DNA from 4 places in the Aerococcus sp. NPDC058936 genome. Region 1 is predicted to be linked to each of the others. Evidence: predicted binding sites of a transcription regulator. Region 1 holds the regulator's gene; each other region holds the start of a gene.

What was found. The regulator Rex, encoded in region 1, represses fermentation and respiration genes when NADH is low (regulators of the CRP and FNR family bind a similar motif). The targets are predictions, from matches to a motif close to TTGTGAANTANTTCACAA.
Region 2: a site for Rex is predicted at 2,672-2,689, ahead of pflB (formate C-acetyltransferase). Genes of this name have one in related genera too.
Region 3: a site for Rex is predicted at 3,297-3,314, ahead of ACFW0C_RS07400 (acyl-CoA dehydrogenase family protein). Genes of this name have one in related genera too.
Region 4: a site for Rex is predicted at 2,603-2,620, ahead of ACFW0C_RS03620 (formate/nitrite transporter family protein). Genes of this name have one in related genera too.

Annotation. Positions count from the first base shown of each region.
Region 1 covers NZ_JBHYKZ010000002.1:139,431-145,339, forward strand. The annotation lists gene groL (chaperonin GroEL) at 1-475, opposite strand, end outside; gene ACFW0C_RS02045 (co-chaperone GroES) at 536-805, opposite strand; gene ACFW0C_RS02050 (hypothetical protein) at 1,085-1,285, shown strand; gene ACFW0C_RS02055 (redox-sensing transcriptional repressor Rex) at 1,732-2,355, opposite strand; gene ACFW0C_RS02060 (ABC-F family ATP-binding cassette domain-containing protein) at 2,551-4,509, shown strand; gene ACFW0C_RS02065 (HpcH/HpaI aldolase/citrate lyase family protein) at 4,600-5,412, opposite strand; gene ACFW0C_RS02070 (cupin domain-containing protein) at 5,475-5,885, opposite strand.
Region 2 covers NZ_JBHYKZ010000001.1:31,160-37,068, reverse strand. The annotation lists gene pflA (pyruvate formate-lyase-activating protein) at 1-332, opposite strand, end outside; gene pflB (formate C-acetyltransferase) at 374-2,632, opposite strand; gene ACFW0C_RS00195 (metal-sulfur cluster assembly factor) at 2,822-3,181, opposite strand; gene ACFW0C_RS00190 (DUF1858 domain-containing protein) at 3,328-3,570, shown strand; gene ACFW0C_RS00185 (DUF438 domain-containing protein) at 3,563-5,548, shown strand; gene ACFW0C_RS00180 (helix-turn-helix domain-containing protein) at 5,759-5,909, shown strand, end outside.
Region 3 covers NZ_JBHYKZ010000008.1:57,510-63,418, reverse strand. The annotation lists gene ACFW0C_RS07420 (RimK family alpha-L-glutamate ligase) at 1-835, opposite strand, end outside; gene ACFW0C_RS07415 (dicarboxylate/amino acid:cation symporter) at 832-1,380, opposite strand; gene ACFW0C_RS07410 (SatD family protein) at 1,730-2,395, shown strand; gene ACFW0C_RS07405 (DUF3307 domain-containing protein) at 2,379-3,110, shown strand; gene ACFW0C_RS07400 (acyl-CoA dehydrogenase family protein) at 3,338-4,495, shown strand; gene ACFW0C_RS07395 (electron transfer flavoprotein subunit beta/FixA family protein) at 4,492-5,286, shown strand; gene ACFW0C_RS07390 (electron transfer flavoprotein subunit alpha/FixB family protein) at 5,299-5,909, shown strand, end outside.
Region 4 covers NZ_JBHYKZ010000003.1:153,983-159,891, forward strand. The annotation lists gene pgeF (peptidoglycan editing factor PgeF) at 1-172, shown strand, start outside; gene ACFW0C_RS03615 (cupin domain-containing protein) at 1,974-2,465, opposite strand; gene ACFW0C_RS03620 (formate/nitrite transporter family protein) at 2,752-3,543, shown strand; gene manA (mannose-6-phosphate isomerase, class I) at 3,706-4,656, opposite strand; gene ACFW0C_RS03630 (DUF956 family protein) at 4,662-5,045, opposite strand; gene ACFW0C_RS03635 (PTS system mannose/fructose/sorbose family transporter subunit IID) at 5,047-5,909, opposite strand, start outside.

The DNA of each region.
Region 1 (5,909 bases):
AGTCACCAACTTCGCTGTCGCCTGATGAAATTGATGCAACGTTAGCGATTGCGCCTTTAGAATCTACAGGAACTGAGATTTCAGATAAACGATCTGCGGCTACGCGAATTGCTTTGTCAATTCCTCGACGAACACCTACTGGGTTAGCACCAGCAGTAACGTTTTTCATACCTTCAGTTACAATTGCTTGTGTTAGAACAGTGGCAGTTGTTGTACCGTCACCGGCAATATCATTTGTTTTTGAAGCTACTTCAGCAACTAGTTTTGCACCCATATCTTCAAATTTATCTTCTAATTCAATTTCTTTGGCGATAGTTACACCATCGTTAGTGATTAGCGGTGAACCATAACTTTGGTCTAAAACTACATTACGACCTTTTGGTCCTAAGGTTACTTTCACCGTATTAGCTAGTATATCAATCCCACGAACCATAGATTGACGTGCATCTTCTGAAAATTTAATATCTTTTGCCATTTATTCATTCACCTCATAAAAATTCATACTGTTATTAATCTGTAAATATTGATAAATTGACTAATCTACAATTGCGATAATGTCGCTTTCTTTAATAATTAATAATTCTTGACCATCATATTCAAATGTTGAACCTGCATATTTTTCAAATAGAACGCGGTCGCCTTCTTTCAATTGTGATGTGAAATCTTCTGTATTCTCAGCAACTGCTTCAACAACACCTACTTGCTGTTTTTCTTTGGCAGCTGACGGTAACACAATACCTGAAACTGTTTGCTCTTTAGCCTCTTCAACTCTCACAACTGCGCGTCCGTTTAATGGTTTAATCATTTACATGTCCCTCCATTTATATAAAATATCTGTCAAATCCAAGCTAAATTACTTGGTTTTTTAGAGATTAGCACTCTCTTCAGTCGACTGCTAACCTCTACATTTCCTATATTAAAACATTCAAATATGAATTGCAAGAGAAAGATTGACTTTTTTTGACCTATTTTCCTTTATAAGTCGAAAACCTTGATTTTAAGCGGAAATTAAGGTAATTTTAGTAAGTGAAATCTAAGGTTAACTTTGACCAAAGTCAGACTAATCTTGAAGAGAGGAATGTAGTTGTTGAAATTAAAAGGACCAGTAATATTCCTATTACTATTCAAAGTCTTATTTATCTTTCTAGCGCTCAGCTTTGCCATTCGTAGCGTAGAAGATACCGGTTGGGATTGGGCAGTATACCTAGCCATCGGTATTGCAGCCTATGAAATGATGGATTTACTCAAAACAATCGGTATAGTACGGCAGTTAAAATCTAAATAACAACCTGAAAAATAACAATTTTTAATAAAAATTGCAAAGTATTTAACGTCATTTTAGATCACATATGTGAAACTTAACAAACTTTCAGGCGATTTAAAACATACAGAATAGGCCGAGAGAAAAACATCTCGGCCTATTCGCTTGTTTATTTATATAGTTTTTGAATCTTGCGACTATTTTATCCAACTGATTCATTAATTAGCAAGAACTAAATTGCCAAACAAGAATGCCACTCAGGTTACGTTGCTATAAATCTTTCCAACTCAAAGTGTGGCATAAATAAAGTTTTTAACAATCGATACCTGCAACCTATGCCCAAGACTTGCGCTTAGCTAGCATGACTTAGATGGCGTAATAGGCAAAGTGAAAGCCTACCAGAGACCTATGTTGAAAATGATTTTAGTAAGTCAAAGGCTTACATGATTGCATAATATACTAACAAGTAATTACGAATTTGTTGAGATGAAGTAGATCAATGTTTGTAATTCATTGGTGAAGTCTACATCCTGCACTCTGATGCTATCCGGTACATCTAACCTCACTGGCGTAAAGTTCAAGATACCTTTAATTTCTGCTTCTTCTAATGCAGGAATCATATTTTGGGCAACTGCTTCAGGTACCGAGAGAATGACCACTTCAATATCCATTAATTTCAATTGCTTTGTTAAATCCTTCATGTCATAAACAGGTACCCCATTGTGGACTGTTCCAATGATATCTTGGTTGATATCGAAAGCTGCACCAATACGGATATTGTTTGATTTCTTGAAGTTGTAGTTTAATAAGGCATTACCAAGGTTACCAACCCCTACAAGGGCTACTGTTGTTAAACGGTCTTGGCTTAAAGTCTTACCAAAGAATTCTAATAAGGCATCGATATCGTAGCCGTAACCACGTTTACCTAAAGCCCCAAAGTATGAAAAGTCACGTCTAATCGTTGCACTTTCAACTTTTACTGCTTCACTTAATTCTGTTGAAGAAACGCGTGTTTTCCCCATGTTTTTGAATACGCGCAGGTAGCGATGGTATAGTGGTAATCTTTTGGCTGTTGCTTTGGGTATTTTACGCATGTTCAGTCCTCTTTCTTATTCTGAAATGATTTCTTAGACAGTATACCAAGTTTGTGAAATTAACACAAGAGTGCGTACTCACTAAATTTTAAACTATGTTAAAAAATGCAATATTTTATAAAAAGTTTCCAGCGAATGCTCAAATCTTTTTGTGGTAAAATGATTAAGACTATAAATGAAAGGATCATGCCTATTATGATCATATTACAAGGTTCAAATCTATCTCGACGCTATGGCGTTGAAGTAATTTTTGAAAACGTACAAATGACTATCCAACACAACAGCCGAATTGCGCTAGTTGGCCGCAACGGTGCCGGTAAGTCGACATTATTAAAAATGTTAGCCAACATTGAAGCACCTGATGATGGCCAAGTGTCCTTGACTAAAGGGACAACTATTGCTTATATGGACCAACACACTGCGGTTTCTGGTGACCGGACTATTTATGAAGAAATGGTTTCTGTTTTTGAACCCGTTATTAAATTATTGGAAGAATCAGAAACAGCGGCCCTAGCCTTGGCGGACGAAGAGCTCATGCAAGATGCTGAAGCCTATGAAGCTGCCTTAAACCGATATGACAAACTTCAAGAGGACTTGATTCGTTTTAACGCTTATGGTTACGAATCAGAAATTCGGATGGTCTTACATGGTTTCAAATTCTTTGATGAGGACTACGACCGTAAGATTTCGACGCTTTCTGGTGGCCAACGAACTCGTCTGGCTTTAGCGAAAATCCTACTAGAAAAGAAAGACTTATTGATTCTCGACGAGCCGACTAACCACTTGGATATTGAGACATTAACTTGGTTAGAGAACTATCTACCAAAATACCCTGGCGCCTTATTAATCGTGTCCCATGACCGGTATTTCTTGGATGCTGTGACCAATGAAACTTATGAAATGGCCCACCAAGGTATTCATTATTACAAGGGGAACTACTCTTTCTACTTGAAGGAACGGGTACAGCGTGTCACCCTGCAAATGAAGGCCTACGAGAAACAGCAAGAAGAGATTGCCAAATTAGAGGACTATGTAGCCCGTAATATCGTTCGCGCGTCTACCACGAAGATGGCCCAATCCCGTCGTAGGCAGTTAGAGAAAATGACCAAGATTGAAAAGCCATTGAACGATGAGAAATCAGCTCGTATCCAGTTTTCAGTAGCTGAACCTTCAGGGAACGATGTCTTACAAGCCAATAAGTTAGCGGTTGGTTATAGTCCAGACAATGTTTTAGCTGAACCCATTTCTTTCCAATTGCGGAAACAAGAAGCCATTGCCATCGTTGGGCCAAATGGTGTGGGAAAATCAACTTTATTAAAAACAATCATTAAACAAATCCCTGCCCTACGCGGTACCATCGACTATGGCGCTCATCTACAAATGGGTTACTATGACCAGGAATTAGGGAATCTAAATTCGAAAAAGGATGTCCTGCACGAATTGTGGGATGAACATCCGACGATGATGGAGCGGGATATTCGGACCATTCTTGGATCTTTCCTATTTACTGGAAACGACGTGACCAAGTCCGTTGCCACCCTTTCTGGTGGGGAAAAAGCCCGTCTTGAATTGGCTAAACTAGCACTTAAACATGACAATTTCTTGATTCTTGATGAGCCGACCAACCATTTGGACATCGATTCTAAAGAAGTCTTGGAAAATGCCTTGATCGAGTACGACGGCACATTGTTATTTGTCAGCCATGACCGGTACTTTATCAATCGAATTGCTACTTCCGTTTTAGAAATCAACCCTGAAGGTTCGACCCTTTATCTAGGCGACTACGATTATTACGTAGCCAAAAAAGCCTCTGAAGAGGAACGTTTAGCCCTATTAGAAGCTGAAAGTAACCAAGAAAAAGTTGAAAAAGCAGTAATTGAACCTGCTTCTGATACCAAACAAGCCTTCCAAATGTCTAAAGACAAGCAACGAGAAGAGCGTAAATTGCAACGGGAAATTGCCCAGCATGAGGAGACCATGGCCGAATTAGAGGCAACCATTGAAGGTATTCAACTGGATATGACCAAGCCCGAATTCTTAGATGACTTCGAGCAATTGAATCAGCTAAACCAAACGCTTCAAGAAAAAGAAGAAGCGCTAAATCAAGTCATGACTGATTGGGAAGAAGCCGTTACTAAACTAGAAAACCTATAGTAACCACAAATAAGGCAAGCCATATTCATTATGATGGCTTGCCTTATTTTTTTATTTGGCATTTTATGAGGAAATACCGCAAAATACTTTCTATTTCAAGAATACGGCGTCGTCCACTTGGTATTTGTCCCCTTCTACCCCTTTACGGACATCGTCAATCCGGGTCTTGGTGGCTTGACGGAAGAAGGCCAAGTCGTTCAGTACCGTGACAAATTGGAATCCTTGTTCAATTCGGTTAACTGCATCTTGTGCGTTGGCTGTAAATATTCCAGGAATTACCCCAGCGTCTTTACAAGCTTTAAGGACTTTTTGAATATTAGCTTCAAGTTCTGGACTTGTTGATGGGTCTTCAACACCCATGGCATGCGCTAAGTCAAGACGACCGATGTACACACAGTCAATGCCTTCTACACTCACGATTTCTTCAACGTTTTCAACTGCTTCTGGGGTCTCACATTGGACGATAACCATCGATTTTTCGTCCACTTCACCCTTGTTGTAATTTTCATAGGCACCCCAAAGTGGTCCACGTCCAATCCCTTTACCGCGGATCCCGATTGGTGGCATTTTAGTGTTTTGGATAACAAACTCAGCTTGCGCCTTGTTGTTGACCATTGGAATCATCAATCCATGTAAACCGATATCCAACATTCGCCCCATCATTGGACCATCTTCGGGGTTGTAAACACGGGCATATGGAGCAGTACCGTATAGTTCGGCTGCACGCACCATGTCTAAGGCTGTTTCTAAGCTTGTTTGAGCATGTTCGAAGTCAATCATAGCAAAGTCGAAGCCATTGACCCCTAGAATTTCCGTATTCAACGAAGAGCTTGATGCCACAAAAGCACCGATAGCATAGCCTTTTTCAGCAATTTTTTCTTTTACAAGGTTGCGCATTTCCATTTATATCATCCTTTTCCCGTCTTTAATCCTATTCAAGTCCGTCCTAATGTCTCTATTTCTAATTAGTCAATAATGTTAAAGCCTTGATAGCCTTGTTGTTTCAAGAATTGGCTGTAAGCTTCGTTATAGTCTTCACGCGCTGGGGCGAAAATATCCACATTCACCACTGTTTCTGGCGAATCGTACACATGAATGTAATGTTCAACACCCTTCGGTACAACTACCCATGAGCCTGCTGTCATGCGGAATGGCTCACCGTCAACGTAATAGTCACATTCACCTTGTAATATCCAGGCGATTTGTTGGTGATCATCATGCGTATGTGGGCGTAAGTCATTGCCATTCTCTACTCGATTAACCGTTACATTGACGCCGTCACCTGACATGGCGAACACGGCTTGGTCAATCCCTGGGCGTAATGGACGATAGGGAATCTCATTGATGTTTCCAAAATCTACATTTTCTAGTGCCATGATGCATTCCTCCAATATGGATAT
Region 2 (5,909 bases), on a different contig from region 1:
CACGTATCAATCGTTGTGTGGACACCATGTGCTTTACAAATTTTGAAATATTCAATCAGAAATTCGATTTGAAGTAAAGGTTCTCCCCCACTTACAGTTACTCCGCCGCTATTACCCCAAAAAGATCGGTATTGTATGGCTTCATCGAATAATTCTTGCGGAGTATAAGGTGTTCCCCCACGCCTATTCCAAGTATCCGGATTATGACAAAACTGACAGCGTAGACGACATCCTTGCATAAAAGAGATGAATCGTATCCCTGGTCCGTCAACTGATCCGAAACTTTCAGTCGAGTGGACGTTCCCAATAATTGGTGTTTTAACTTCTGACAAGATATATCCCCCTTTCAACAAGATATCTAAAACTTAAGTGATTACATTGAACTGTGCATTGTACGGTTAATAACATCCATTTGTTGCTCTCTAGTTAATTTGATGAAGTTTACAGCATAACCAGATACACGGATAGTTAATTGTGGATATTCTTCTGGGTGATCCATCGCATCTAATAACGTTTCACGGTTAAACACGTTAACGTTTAAGTGGTGTCCACCTTCTTTAATATATCCGTCTAACATATTCACTAAGTTATCTTTTTGAATTTCTTCATCTTTACCTAATGCTTTTGGAATGATTGAGAATGTATTTGAAATTCCATCTAAAGCATATTCGTAAGGCATCTTAGCAACTGAAAGTAAACTTGCTAACGCCCCATGAGTATCACGTCCGTGCATCGGGTTCGCTCCAGGAGCAAATGGCTCTCCTTCACGACGACCGTCTGGCGTGTTACCAGTTTTCTTACCGTAAACAACGTTTGATGTAATAGTTAAGATTGATGTTGTATGGATAGCATCACGGTATGTTGGATGTTTCTTAACTTTAGTCATGAATGCTTTAAGTAAATCAACACCGATCTCATCGGCACGTTTATCGTTATTACCGTATTGTGGGAATTCACCTTCGATTTCATAATCGACAACTAGACCATTTTCATCACGGATTGTTTTAACTTTTGCATATTTGATTGCTGATAAAGCATCAATTGCAACTGAGAATCCAGCAATACCTGTAGCCATCGTACGTTTTACATTTGTATCATGTAAAGCCATTTCAATACTTTCATAGCTGTATTTATCGTGCATGTAGTGGATAACGTTTAATGAATTGATATACAATCCTGCTAACCATTCTAACATGTCATCATAACGTTCCATCACTTCATCATATTCTAAGTATTCTGAAGTAATTGCTCGATAGCTTGGTCCAACTTGTGCTTTCGACATTTCGTCGACACCACCGTTGATTGCATATAATAATGCTTTTGCTAAGTTCGCGCGCGCACCGAAGAATTGCATTTGTTTACCAACTTCCATCGCTGACACACAACATGCGATGGCATAGTCATCACCGTAAACTGGACGCATAATGTCGTCATTTTCATATTGAATGGCTGATGTGTCAATAGACATCTTCGCAACAAATCGTTTGAAATGAGTTGGTAAGCTTGGTGACCATAACACAGTTAAGTTTGGTTCTGGTGCTGGTCCTAAGTTTGATAATGTATGTAAGAATCTAAATGAGTTTTTAGTTACTAGTGGACGTCCATCTATCCCAACACCACCGATTGCTTCAGTGACCCAAGTTGGATCTCCTGAGAATAATTGGTTGTAATCAGGTGTACGTGAGAATTTAACTAGACGTAATTTCATAACGAAATGGTCAACTAATTCTTGCGCATCTTTTTCTGAAAGCACACCTGTAGCAAGATCACGTTCAATATAGATATCTAGGAATGTAGATGTACGACCTAATGACATTGCTGCCCCATTTTGATCTTTAATTGCCGCTAAGTATCCTAAGTATAACCATTGGAATGCTTCTTGCGCTGTTTCAGCTGGACGAGTTAAATCAAAGCCGTAAATATTACCTAATTCAATTAAATCTTGTAAGGCACGGTATTGTTCACTAACTTCTTCACGTAGACGCATAACTTCTTCGTTCATTTGTCCGTTACCAATATTTGCGAAGTCTTTTTGTTTCTCTTCCATTAAACGGTTTACTCCGTATAATGCAACACGACGGTAATCTCCGATAATACGTCCACGACCGTAAGCATCTGGAAGTCCTGTAATTACTCCTGAACGACGAGCAGCACGCATCTCAGGTGTGTATACATCAAATACACCTTGGTTATGAGTTTTGCGGTACTCTGTAAAGATATGTTCAATTTCTGGATCAATCTTGTAGCCATATGCTTCTGCAGATAGAACAGACATGCGGATTCCACCGAATGGTTGTAAACTACGTTTGAAAGGTTTGTCAGTTTGAACACCCACAACTTTTTCAACGTCTTTGTTCAGGTAACCCGCATCATGTGACGTAATTGTTGATACAACTTTAGTATCCATATCTAGAATGCCACCAGCATCACGTTCTGCTTTTGTTAGTTCCATTACTTGATCCCATAATTGGAAAGTTTCAATCGTTGCACCTTCTAAGAATGAATCATCACCTTCGTATAAAGTATAATTCTCTTGAATAAAATCTCTAACATCAATTGACTCTTGCCATTTAGTCCCTGTAAAACCTTCCCAAGGATTAACATTCATTTTTTCGTTTTTTAATTTTTCCATGGTATCCCCCCCATATAAATTCGAAGCAAACATCTAAACTTGTGATTAATTACACATATGATAAACTATTTTTATACCTAAAGCAATAGGATATAACAATAAGCAATAGGATATAACAATTATTTATGTGAATTTTAGAACATTGTACAAAAATAGCCCCATCGTTAGACAGGACTTTTAAATATTAATTTAATTCGGAATAAAATCACTCGGAATACCTAAAGCAATACGAGCAAAGCTTGAGATGCGAGATAAATCCCAATGCGGTTTAAAGACAACTTTTATATCGATTTCAGTAATTTTATCAAAGTTAGCTAATTGATATCTCACGTCACTATCAATGAAGTCTGCTAAGGGACAACCGGCAGTTGTTAAAGTCATTATGACTTCAACCTTCCCTGCTTCATCCATATCTACTTCATATATTAGGCCTAAGTTCGCAATATCTATGCCTAACTCTGGATCGATGACTCCTGTTAATTGCTCTAGTAACTCTTCTTCGTACTTTAATGCTTCGTTTTTGAATAGAATACCAAATTCTTCATTCATAAAAGATGTTCCTTTCGTTTAAATAATATATTTATTTTATGAATATTGCTTATGAAGTTTTTGTTCGCTAGTATTATGTAATATAGTACGTTTAGTTTATACATAAATAGATTTAATATCAATCGAATTTTATAAGGGGTAAGAAAATGGAAAATCAAGTAGACCTTAATAGACCTGTGAAACAAGTCCTTGATTCACACCCTGAACTTCTCGACATTCTTGTCGATTTAGGCTTTAAACCTTTAGCTAATCCAGCCATGAGACAATCGGTTGGAAAAGTTGTCACACTAAAACAAGGCTGCAAATTAATCAACCTTCCTTTGGAACAATTAGTGAATGAACTACAATGGAACGGCTATACTGTCATCGGAGGTGACGTGAATGAGTAATAATACAGACAATCGCATAGATATATTAGAAGGTATTCTTCTTAAACTGCATCATGGAGCAAATCCTGAATCAGTTCAGGATGAATTTAATGAGCATTTCACGGGTGTGAGTGCCATTGAAATCTCCATGATGGAGCATCAATTAATGTATGGGGATAGTGTGATTACGTTTCAAGATGTTCTTAAGCTATGTAATGTTCACGCGAATCTGTTCAAAGGTACGATTGAAGATGGTAAAGCCCCCGATGCTGATCACCCCGGACACCCCGTAACAGTATTCAAAGAAGAGAATATGGCGTTACGATCTGCCCTGCTACGGATTAACAATATTCTGGATACCTTTGAAGAAATGCCGGTTGAAGAATTGTCTGATGGAATGATTAAAGGACTTAAACGTCAATATGATATCATCGGGCAATTTGATAACCATTACAACCGGAAAGAACATTTATTCTTCCCGGTTATGGAAAGTTACGGCCACGACGCTCCACCAAAAGTTATGTGGGCAAAAGATGATGAGATCCGTGACTTATTCAAACGCGCCTATAAAGCCATGGAAAAATTTCCCGATATTAAATTTTCAAAAGTAAGAGATACGTATGAAGCTTTCCAATTTGAATTCAATGAAATGATTTTTAAAGAAGAAGCTATATTAATTAATATCTTACTTGAAAGTTTCAATCAATTGGATTGGTACAACATCGCCCTGCAAAGCGATAATTACGGCTATGCAATTATTCCTCCTCGCGAAACTTGGGAACCAGAAAACCTGGCAGACTTACTCGAAGAAGATACGAAAAAAGCTGAAGAATTAACAATTCAAGAAGTACCTACACCAACTAAGTCAGTTCAAAAAACAATGAATACAGTGGAAAGTAAAACAATCGAAACACGAAAAATTACCGTTAATGGCGGTCAATTTACCGTTCTTTGGGAACCAGATGAGACGCTTGACTCAAGCAGTAACCAAATCATGAACCCAACAGTGCCTCTTTCGATTGGTGATGGTTACTTGAGCTTAGAACAAATCAAAGTCATCTTTGATTACATCCCAGTGAAAGTTACTTTTGTTGATCAAAATGATATCGTACAATACTTCAATCACAAGAAGGAGTCATCAATATTACCACGACACGCTGAAAACATCGGTGCTAGGGTAGAAGATGTCTATCCAGAAGCAGTCTGGGATACATTAGAACCCATTGTTCAAGCTTTCAAAGATAACACATTAACTGAAGAAAGCTTTTGGTTTGAACATGAATCAGAATTTTTATATATTTCGTATAAAGCACTCTTTAATGAATCCGGGCTATATCAAGGGTTCGTTGAAATAATACAAAACATCCAACCTATCTTAGATATTCAAACGGATAAATGGCGTAATTTACTCCCTCAAAGTAAGGTTGATTTAACACTTAAGGATCCAGCTAATTTAACTCAGGTTAATCACAAACATCAGTTTCAAGCAGAATCACAAGTACTTCAATTTGGTAAAGGACAGTTGGAATTCAACTGGTCTGTAAGCAATGAGACAGTAGTCAATGATCCAAAGGATTTTTCTAGTGAGCAATTGATTAGTATCGGCGAAGGATATTTAAGTTTAAAGCAAGTGAGACTCATTTTGGATTCAATGCCCTTTGAGATTACTTACGTTGACGGCGATCATAAGTTTAAATACTTTAATAATATCGGTCCTTATGACGAGATGTTCTTCCAAAGATCACCTTTAGAAATTGGACGTGACTTAGAATATTGTCACCCAGCTAGAGTTTGGCCAAAGGTTAAACGCTTATCTGAAGACCTTCAAGCACAACGTCGTTTTATTGAACCTATGTGGTTCTCACCTGGGAATAAACTTATTTATATCTTGTATATTGGTGCGCAAGATCAAAATGATAATTATCATGGTATTGTGGAGACCGTTCAGGATGCTTCAATGTATGTTGAATTGGACGGAACAGAGAAACGATTGTATTAAAAAAATCGGTTATTACAAAAAATGTAATAACCGATTTTTTCTATTCAAACTCAGCCGACGTTTGTTTTTTATCAACTGTTCTACTTCATCGTAATACACATTGTTTGTTGTATTCTAAAAGTGGTCCATTATTCAGCAAGTTGCCGTTGAAAATGGGGCCACTTATTTTTATGCTTACCATACATGATTAAATGGATGGAGGCAGAAGGAGTGATTAGGAGAATGAAACAATTTGATGTTATCTCAAGATATCGCCAAGGTGAGTCCTATCGGCATATCGCAAGAGAGTTAGGAATCTATCGCAAGACGGTGAAGGCCATTTGTGATCGATATAAGAAAGGCATTAACGCTTTGAATTCCA
Region 3 (5,909 bases), on a different contig from region 1:
TGTTAACGTCATAGGCCCACTTCTGTCCATCTGCCGTTACAATAAATTCCACTGCTGCTACTTGGATATTTTCAGCTTTTAAAAAGTTTTCAATCTTATGAATTTCTTCTTTGCTTAATACCCCGTCAACGATTTGGAATTTATCTGGTGTAGATTGGACCTGCCCCTCAATTGGAATCTGGCAGTTATCTGCCGGGCACAATTCAAAACCGTCTGAAGAATCGATGCTGACAACATAATGAAATTTACCACCAATAAATTCTGACCGGTACACCCTACCGTTTACTGGTTTAACGTAGGCTTGAAGTAAACTAATCCCATCAACTGAATCTTCAAAGAAATCACTATTAACATAGTCTTCTAGGTCTTCAATTCGCTCAAATAGGTTTACCCCAAGTCCTTTACCTGCCCGGTTGTGTTTAATTATAAATGGGAAAGTATCGAGTTTTTTAGCAGCATGGATAACTTCTTTTTTACCAACTGCAGCAATCGTTTTAGGCGTTTGGATATCTGCTTTTTGTAAGGCTAAATACTGCTTAATCTTGCTGACTTCAAGTTCAATTGCGCGACTACCGTTTACTACAGTGGCCTGATGGCTTTCTAACCATGGTAAAACTTGACTAGTTAATTCAGGTGCATAGCGGTGGTCTCTTGTGTGTGACGAAGCAGAAATCCGATTATAGAAAACGCCTGCTGGTGGTGTTTCTTGAATATCCACTATCCCTGTGTCTAGAAACCAAGTGTCATAAGGAATAGACAGTTGGTCAAGTCGTTTAGTTAAATGTTTTGTCCAATCATCGTTTTCGTGGATGATATATACTTTCTTATCGGTCAAATTGTTGCGCCTTCTTTCTTTTTAATTTTAGTGAATTCTGGCAATTGTGCGTCTTCTGTTTTGGCAATAATAGTCGCTGCTAAAGCATTTCCAACCACATTTAAGGCTGTTCTACTTGCATTAGCGAAGAAATCAATGGATACCAGTAAGGCAACTGCTTCAGATGGTATCCATTGATTCGCAGTAGCAAGAAGCACGACAATGGCCCCTGATGGTACTGTAGCGTTTATTTTGGTAATAAAAGTAAGAAATACTACTAAAACGACAAAATCAGAAATCGTTAATGAAGCATCATATATGTTCATTATAAAGGAAATGGCTAAAGATACATAGATAGCTGCACCGCCTAGATTTAGTGTGTAGCCTAGGCACGTTACGCCTGATGAGATTACTTTTGGTACTTTATTTTCTTCTAAACAGTCGCTAAGTGATGGTAATACAACACTTGAACCGCCTGTAATGAATGCGATAAAACTCAAGTCAGAGATGGATTTAAATAATGAAATATAGGATACGCCAAAACTGTAAGCAATGATGGGATAGATTACTAAGGCGGCTGTTAGGTATGCTTAGTTTTTTTTAACATACATATTCCTCCAATCATTTATCAAGATTTGCTTTCATTTGTTAACAATAGGTCTCTAATAGCTTGTCTCGTAGTATAGCACTCAGGATTTTATGATAAATGATCGAATATCGGTCATTAGTGGTCTAAAAATGAAACACATCAATTTTCGAACAGGCGTGATGTAGTGTATACATTGCGAAGTATGCCGGAAATAAGGGCAATTTTTATAAATTTCCTAAATAAGGGATATTTTTAACCATTTTAATTTCCGTTATAGTGGCAATTAAAGGTAATTTCCGTTATAATGGACATCAAGGAGGTGCCTCATGTCTAAGAACTATATAGCGATTATCGGTGACTTAATTGATTCAAAAAAATCAGCTGACCGAGAAAACTTACAAGAAAACTTATTAGAAAGTTTTGCTACAATTAACCAAAACTACGGTGACATCATCGCGTCAAAATTAACGATAACCTTAGGTGATGAATTTCAAGTGTTGATTAAACCTCATTACCAAGTGTTTCAAATGATAGATGACATCCAACGACTCATTCCCCACCCCATTCGCTTTGGGATTGGTTACGGGTCAATAGCCACAGAGATTGATCCTGAAGTCAGTATAGGCGCAGATGGCCCCGCATACTGGCACGCTAGAAGCGCCATTGAATCAGTCAAGCAACACGATTACAGCGGTAATTTACGTCAAGCCTTTTTTGGTCTAGAGAGAAAAGACGACACCATCAATACCCTGCTCTTACTGACGGATACTATCCGGTCAAGTTGGACTAAAACCCAGCTATATGTCTTCAATGGACTTTTAGAGACGGGGATTTACCAGCAATCGTTTAATCAAAAAGCACTTGCTAAAAAATTAGAATTATCTCCCTCAGCTTTAAGTAAACGACTAAATTCAGCCAATATTAAAATCTATCTAGCTGGAAAAGAACAGCTGGCACGTTTCATTCAGGAGGTCGATGATACTGATTCATAATGCCATCACACTCGTATTATTAATTGCTCACTTTCTAGGTGATTACCATTTTCAAAGTGAGAAACTGTCAGAAGCCAAGAGAAAGAGTCACGCCGCTCTTGCTAGACACCTAGCTATCCATGGATTACTTTTGTTTATATCATGGATACTCACTTGGCAGTCGGATATGATTCTCTTATTTTCAGCTGTATGGCTAGGACATATCATAATTGATTTACTGAAGGTGACCCTACAGCGGAAGTGGATATTCCAGGCAGAACCGATTCCTTATATTTATCTGGTTGATCAATTGCTACACATTTCATTGATTGTCGTCTTAAGTCAGGTTGTTTTTCCGGCATCCCGTGACGTCTCCGTATCCTTACCTACATTGGTCTTGAAATGGACCTTACTGACGGTATTAATAACCAAACCCGCGAACGTTACCTTTAAAGTGCTTTTCAATCAATATCAAAATTACACCGACGATAAAGTTGACCAAACTGAAATAGTCACTGTTCCTGGTGCAGGCGCTATGATTGGGAATTTAGAACGAATTTTATCAGCTATATTCCTGTCATTAAATGCCCTATCTTCCATCGGCTTAATCTATACTGCAAAGTCTATTGCCCGCTTCAAACTGATTGAGGAGAACCAAGGATTCGCCGAATACTATTTAATCGGTACCTTATTTTCCATTCTATTTGTCGTCGTATCATACTTTTTTATATTTTAAGAGACATCTAACTTAGCGATTTAGGCGATTGTTAAGTTAGATTTTTTTTGTGACGCTCTTCACTTAAACTTATAAGATATATTTGCGGTTCTACAAACCTATGTAAGCACTTTAATTTTAATCTTTTTTCGTCAAAAGTTTGATATTAGTCAAGGAAAACGACAATCTGACTAGCGTATACTTGGGTGGTGAAATAGTACACAATATACTGAAAGTGGTGAAAATACATGGATTTTAAATTCACTGATGAACAAGAACTACTCCGTAAGATGATTCAAAAGTTTGCGGAAAAAGAAATTGCCCCAAGATACGAAGAGATTGAAAAGGAAGGCTACCAACAAGACCTAACAGATAAAATGGCGGATGTTGGGATTGTAGGGATTGCTGTCCCTGAGGCTTATGGTGGCGCTGGCTACGACTTTGTAACGCAGACTATGGTGATTGCTGAACTAGCAAAAGTTAACCCCGGTGTTGCCTTTACCCTTGAAGCCCACTGGAAAGCAATCGACCAGCTTGTCGTTTATGGTAGTGAAGAGATCAAGGCCCGTTGGTTACCTAGGGCTAATCGGGAGTTATTTACCTTTGGACAAACTGAGCCAGCTAGTGGATCTGATGCTTCTACCCAACAAACAACAGCTGTTCAGACTCCAGATGGTTGGTTGTTGAACGGGAATAAGGCTTTCTTAACCAACGGAGTTAAAGCCGCTTCTATGTACCTTATTTTAGCAATTACCAGTCCTGAAAAAGATACTGAACATAGCCGGACTGTCTTTATCTTAGATAATCAAAATCCTGGTTTTGAAAACGGTCGTGTTGAAGACTTTGTGGGGATGCGCGGATGTCCAGTCGGTGATATTTACTTATCAGATGCCCTTGTACCGGATATTGACCGCTTAGGTCCTATTGACCAAGGGATGGAAATTGGACACAATGCCCACTATACAGCCCGGTTTTTAATGGGTGCACTAGCGGCTGGTATTCAAGATGCCGCCTTGAAAGCTTCTATCAACTATATTCAAGAGCGTGAACTATTTGGTGGTAAGATGTCTCACCTTGATGGGATTAAATTTAGAATCTCTGATATTGCCATGGGCTTACATGCAACAAAACTAATCATCTACCAAGCTGCCTGGTTAAGAGATCAAGAAGTTGACCATAAGATGGAGACAACAACCGCTAAATTATTTGGCTCAGACCAAGCCTTGAAAGCAGCTAACCACGCTATGCAGATTTTTGGGGCTTATGGTTACTCCAAAGAATATCCAGTTGAGCACTTATGGCGTGACGCTAAGGCCTTACAATATGCTGAAGGTGCGTATGAAAAACTCCAATTAGACATCGCAAATTCAGTCTTATTTGAATCTAGAGAGGAATTTACGCTATGAAAATCGTCGTATTTATAAAAGAAATCCCTATCACTAACCACGTTAAAATTGACCCAGAAACGAATAACCTTATTCGGAGTGGTGTTCGCGGCCGTATTAACCCCTTTGATGAACATGCCATTGAGACTGCTGTTCAGTTAAAAGAAAAATTTGGTGGTACAGTATCTGTTGTCAGCATGGGCCCTGATTCTTTTAAATTGAGCTTGCATGAAGCCCTAGCCATGGGTTGTGACGAGGCTTATCTACTATCTTCACGTGCCTTTGCTGGGTCAGATACCTTAGCAACTGCTTATACCCTAGCTCAAGCTGTACGCAAGATTGGGAACGTGGATCTTATTTTGACAGGTTTAAAGGCAATTGATGCGGATACGGGACAAGTTGGCCCATTAATTGCTGAAGAGTTGGATCTACCACAAATCACCAACGCATCTGGTATAGTCGACCTTGATTCAGTTAATCAAACCATTGATGTCAATAGGTATTTGGAAGTGGACCAAGAAATCATCCGTGTTTCTTACCCCTTAGTTATGAGTGTTGGTGATGAAATCAATAAACCGCGGTATCAATCGCCTCTTTTGATTAAACAATCTATGCAAAAAGAGATTACGGTATGGAACGAGGGTGACCTACATTGTGACCTCGATAGAATCGGTATCAAAGGGTCCCCTACTATTGTGACTGAAAGCTTTGTGCCGGAAGAATCAGTCCGTCAAATGACCATGCTTGAAGGGTCGCCGACGGAAGCGGCCGAAGCATTGTTAGCCATTTTGTCAGACAAACATATCATCTAAGGAGGTAAGTCCATGAATCAAGGAAAATCATCAGGTATATGGGTGGTTGCTGAAATTTCAGAAGAAACCATCCACCCTTCAACGCTAGAATTATTGGGTAAAGCCCATGAAATGAGTCAAAATAGCCAAGATAGTGTAACAGCCATCCTCTTAGAAACAAGTCAAACTAATCACGCAGCAAGTCTTATTGGCCACGGCGCTGACCAGGTGTTAGTTGTGAAAAATGACTTATTCGCTGACTTTGACCCTGTATTATCAAAAACAGCTATCAAGCAATTAGCTGACGACTACCAACCAAATATTATTTTATTCGCAGCCACTCTTAAAGGGAGAGCTTTAGCGCCAAGACTACAAGGTGCCCTGCAAACTGGTTTAACCGCAGACTGCCTCGACCTATCTATCAATGATAAGGGGCAGTTGCTACAGATTAAACCCTCATACGGGGACAACTTGATGTGTACAATTCTAACACCAACCCGTCGTCCACAAATGGCCACAGTCCGGCCAAATGTCTTTAACACTCTCCCCTTTGACAATACCCGTCAAGGTGCTATTATAGACCTAACGATTGCCTTAGAACGGCCTTATACCTACCAAGTCTTGGAACGAATTCCAGGTCAACC
Region 4 (5,909 bases), on a different contig from region 1:
GTATTTAGTGGATAATCAAGCAACGGTTGCAGAGCAATTAAAACGTGTTGGTGTCTTGGAAAACAATATTACAGTATCTGACCAAGATACTTTAGCAATGGTTGATGGTTTTTCATACCGCTTAGACAAAACACCTGGTAGACATTTCAACTTTATCACGAGAAAAAGGTAGCAGTATTTATACATTATGTAGTAAATTAGTAAGCCTTCGGCTTTTGCTTTTTCCTATCATTGCCTTAAAAAGCAGTAGGACCGTCTTCAGTCTCGGTCTGAAGACTTGTCTGGCGACACAATCTGTAAGGCGTACACGCCAAACAGATTGTTGTGGGCCATCCCTCCTTTTTACTGCTAAGGCATGCTAGGAAAGCGTCAGCCTTAGCTTTGATATTACAGATCTCATGACTTGGAATTTCTCATTAAATAATAATCAATAAATAAGGATTTTCAAGATTATTGAATATAAAATGTAGTCTTTGCTTAAGCTTATTCAACTATGGTCTATAAAATGGTATGTATTGCCAAAAATATTTCTATGTCTATTTTCAAATATGGTCATTAAAAAACCAGCTGTTGGGAGTCAGCTGGTTTTTTGTAATCTTTCGTTTTGGGAGGAGAAAGATTTATGAAGAAAAGTTTGGTTTCTTTATTGGGTATGCTTATATAATAAGCGATACCTTTGAAGAAATTATGAAAATATCAATCAAAATTGTGTTGATTTTGTGATGAATAAGTTACGAATTGCTAAAGCTGTTTTTCTAATCTAAGAATTTTATTAGTATAAAATTTCCATGAAACATCATTATAAACCACTTATTTATCAACGTTCCCCACCCGATGTAACATGAATGTGACAGCACTTTCATCAGTATTTAGGTATGCTAATTTACGAAGATACGAGTCGGTAATCGTTTGATTATCATTTTTCTATAGAACAGTTAGGAGGTGGTAGCTATGGAGCACAATATACAAACATCAAATTTATGGAATTACAAACCTGCTCAATTTAATCCCTGGTTGGCAGATAAAAGCAGCCATTGGACTTTATGATATAATTTCTTTGATGAAGTCACCCGAAGCTTATGTTTATCCAACAGTCAATATGCAAAATATTATCGCAACATCTCCTAGAGGTACAGAAGTTCTAATTGGCCAAAACACAATTACAAAAGTATATAGTAATTCTGCTAGGACCAAATTAGTAAAGACAATATCTCGTACCTATTGGATCGGATAGATGGGAAAGTTTAAAGAGTGTCCACGGTTCGTATTTTTGAATAATGGATTAACCATCTAAGTACAACTGCTAAATACTTATAAAGTTTCTCTATAAAATAGATAACTCGCCAACAACAGATAGGTGTTCATATGAAAAAAGTCTTAATCCCTAGAAATATAACCATTCTATTACTCGTCATATTTGCTTTGGTCACCTTTATCTTCCAAGAATCCTACAAATACAACCGTATATTTTTAGTCTTATTTATACTGAACTTGATTTGGGGGATATACTACGAAAAGAAGGGGCACTAAGGAACGCTTAAACTATATTTAGGCATTAAAAAACCAGCTGTTGGGAGTCAGCTGGTTTTTTGTCATCTTTCATTTTGGGAGGAGAAAGATTTATGAAGAAAAGTTTGGTTTCTTTATTGGGTATGCTTATATAATAGGCGATAGCTTTGAAGATATTGTGAAGATTTCGTCGAAAATTGTGTTGTTTCTATGACTTTAAAATTATAAAAGTTTAAACCATTTTTTCAAACAACAATAAAAAACCAGCCGTTGGGAGGACGACTGGTCTACTTGTCATCTTTCGTTTTTGGGAGGAGAAAGATTTATGAAGAAAAAAGTTTGGTTGTTTGTTGGGTATACTTATATACTAGACGACACTTTTGAAGATATGATGAAAATAACAGTCAAATTTGTGGTGAATCTGTGATGGATTTTTTACAAATATATTAAGGCTAGAGATATGCCTAGTCTGCTAGGGTTAGTCGGTGAATAATATCCGCATAATCTGGGTATTGATTGAGTAAATCTGCTCGTTTGAATAATTCAAAGTCATCGTATTCAAAGCCTGGGCTAACCATGCAGGAAACTAATGAATAGCTATCTGAGTCTTCAACTGTTGAGCCGAAAATAGTCCCCTTTGGTACGACTGCTTGTAGGACTTGCCCATGTTCAATGTCTGTGCCTAAGGTGACTTGTTGATAGTCACCCTCTGCTGTAATCATGTGGACAGTTAGTGGGCTGCCGTAATGGTAGTACCAAACTTCATCGGCTGTTAAACGGTGGAATCTTGATGGATTGTTGCTTGTTAGGAGAAAGTAGATGCTGGTATATAGCGCACGTGGTTTTTGGTCTTCTAGTTGGATGGTTTGATCTGATTTCAATACTTGATAGAAAAAACCACCTTCTTCATGCCCTGCCATCTTGTAGTGGTCGATCCAAATTGATTTATCTTTCATATATTTCCCCTCCAGAATATTTGCTTTTCTTCTTCAATAGTATCTATTCTTCCAGAATTTTGCACTATTTTTTATGTCATTTGTGCCCACAATGTTACGAATCCAATTAATACAATCGCGTACATAATTTGTCGATATTGTGAAAATATTATCAAACTACTCCTCTTTTTATAACTTATAACTGGTTAACATCTTGTTTTTAAAATAATCGCTTCACGTTTATGCTAGGCTATCCTCATGAGAAATTTGACCATAATATTAAAAAAATATTGCAAGGAGACAAGCTATGAGCGATATGAATATTTCGAGTTTCATGAGTAAAATCGACGGTGCAGTTGCCAAGAAGGACGCCCTTTTTGACCAGTCAAAAGTCCGATATTTGTTGCGGGCTATTTACGCGGGTATATTCTTAACCCTGCCAACCGCTATTGGTGTCTTGGTTTGGGATGCCATTGCTGTAGACTACCCGTCTTTGGGTAAAATAAGCTACGCTTTGATATTTCCGTTAGGTTTAGCCATGATTATTTATTTGAACGGTGAGTTGGCTACTTCAAATATGATGTACCTTTTCGCAGGTGCACATCGCCGGAAATTATCTTGGTCAAAAGCATTAACCATTATCTTTATTTGCACTTGCATGAACTTATTAGGGGCTGCTATTGTTGGTATAATCATTGGCCATTCTAGTATCGCACACTATTTTAATGCTGATTCTGCGATCATGACCATGATTAATGCGAAATTTGATAAAGACATTTGGACCTTATTCATAGACGGGATTCTCGCAAATATCTTCGTCAATATCACTATTATGGGGCAGATGAAAATGAAAGATGATAGTGGCCGCCTACTATTTATCACCGCCGTTATTTTCCTCTTTGTTTATGGTGGGTTAGAACATATTATTGCGAATTTCTCGCTAATGAGTCTCGCTTTCTTCTCAGGTAATGACCTGGATATAATGGCCGTGTTGATCAATTGGATCTTCGCATTTATGGGCAATCTAGTAGGTGGCGGTGTTATCATGGGGCTAGGGTATAGCTTCCTAAATAGTGAAGAGACAAGATATCTCGACTAAGTCCAGATGATGCGGTAACCAGAAAAGTATAAAGAATGTCGCGCGATTTACATAGAACATCCTAAAAAAATAATAGACCAAGGGGTTGCATCTGTTTTGATGTCCCCTTGGTCTATTTTTATGATTCTTATTCGTTCAACAGGTTGAACAACCGCTAGCCATTTATGCTTCTTCTGCTACCATCAAACTAAACTGCCCAGTGAGTGTGATTTCTCCTAGGCCACTTGGTAGGATGAAGGCATCTGCTGCTTTCACGTCCCAATTCTTGTCGCCAACAGTGATTTGTCCTTGACCATCAAGGACTGTACACAATTGATACTTTTCGGATAATTTGATGTGCAAGTTATCTTCGACTGTCCATTTTGCCACGGAGAAGTATTCATTGGTCCAAAATTCCTGGATAGACCCGCCTGGTAATTCAGTGATGTGCCCATCCGCTAGGGTATCCTGGTGCGGGAAAGTGGTGACATCCGCTGACTGTTGGATGTGTAGGTCGCGCTCATTACCGTTCGCGTCCTTACGTCCGTAGTCATAAACCCGGTAGGTGGTGTTAGAACTTTGTTGGGTTTCGAGGATTAATACGCCACCACCGATAGCATGGATAGTCCCTGCTGGCACGGCGAAGAAATCACCGGCATGAACGGGCACCTTACGTAACAGTTGGTCCCACTCGTTCTCTTCGATCATTTCTAGGAACTGTTCTTTATTTTGGGCATTGTGACCGTAAATCAGGTAGGCACCTGGATCCGCGTTCATAATATACCAACACTCCGTCTTCCCAAGGTCATTTTCATGGGCTAGTCCATATGCATCATCCGGGTGCACTTGGACGGACAAGTCTTCCTTGGCATCAATAATTTTGATTAATAATGGAAAACGGTCAGCCGCTTCTCCCAAGAAGATTTCTGGGTGCTTTTGGTACAAGTCAGATAAACTTAAGCCGGCAAGGGATTCAGGTGACGTCACAATAGATTGCCCATGTTCATGTCCTGAAATGACCCACGCTTCTCCCGTCTGGTCTGAAGGGATGTCTAGATTAAATTGACTGCGTAATTTTTGTCCACCCCAGATTTTTTCTTCTAGGTAGGCTTTTAAGAATATGGGTTCTTGCATCGTCACTACTCCTTGTCTTTGTTCCCTCGTTTAAAGGGGTTTTTGAATAAGTTGGCTAAGTTACTTTGTTGTGCGACGAATTTTTCTCGGGGTAGGTACTTGCGCATTGCCCGAAGACTATCTTTAGCTTCATCGACAACAAATTCCAGGAGTTGGCCTTCATCGGTTTCAAAGTAGAAGCCGCGGACGTAACGTCCTTTGAAGAACATTTGCACGCGGATGCGTGTAATGTTAACCCATGGAATTTGAATGAAGCCTGGTCCGTTCTCCTCGCGAAATTCGACACCCTTATCGCCCACCATCAGTAAGCCTGACTTAGGGTCGATAGGGTTGATCATCGCATTCGCTTTGGAGACGAACGTAACTTCAGTATTTAATTGTGCTACCATCTTAACCCATGATACCTAATACATAAAGAACGATACCGATCACAAAGATAGAGAAGATCAAGGTAGTTGCGCTCACTTTACGTTTTAATAGGTACATACATGCTAATGTTAATAGTAACGGCATCATACCAGGTAATAATTGGTTGAATACATCACCTAATGATGTTTGCGTTGTTGTATTTACTAATTGACCTGATGAAATTTGGTTAATCACATCACGGAAGCTGTCAGCTGTTACATTGCTGTTGTTAGCTGCTTCAACTAAACCATCAAAGTTTACAATAGCATCTTGTTGGTTTGTTACTTCAGAGATTACTTTTGGGAAATTCATGGTTGTCCAACGAGGTACCAATACCCCCATAACGAACATCCCTAAAATAGATGCCCCAACAGTGATTTTTTGAATGATACCACCAGACAAGTCTTTTGTAATTTCAGAACCTGCACGGTAACCTAATTCTTGTGTATACCAAGTGAAAGCTACACGGATTAAGTTCCAAAGTACGAAGAATAAGATTGGTCCTAAGATAGATTGGCTTAAAGCAAGTGATGCAGCGAAGGCACCGATTACTGGACGTAAAGTACCCCAGAAGATGGGGTCACCCACACCAGCAAGAGGACCCATCATACCAACCTTAACCCCTTGGATGGCCTGGTCTTCAATGACTGTACCATTTGCTTTCTCCTCTTCCATAGCTAAGGTTACCCCTAAAATTGGTGCCTCAACGTATGGGTGAGAGTTGATGAATTCCAAGTGACGTTGTAAAGCTGCTGTACGGTCTTCTTTACTTGTATATAATTTTTTGATTGCTGGGGCTAGTACATAGGCCCAACCAACGTTATGCATACGCTCGTAGTTCCATG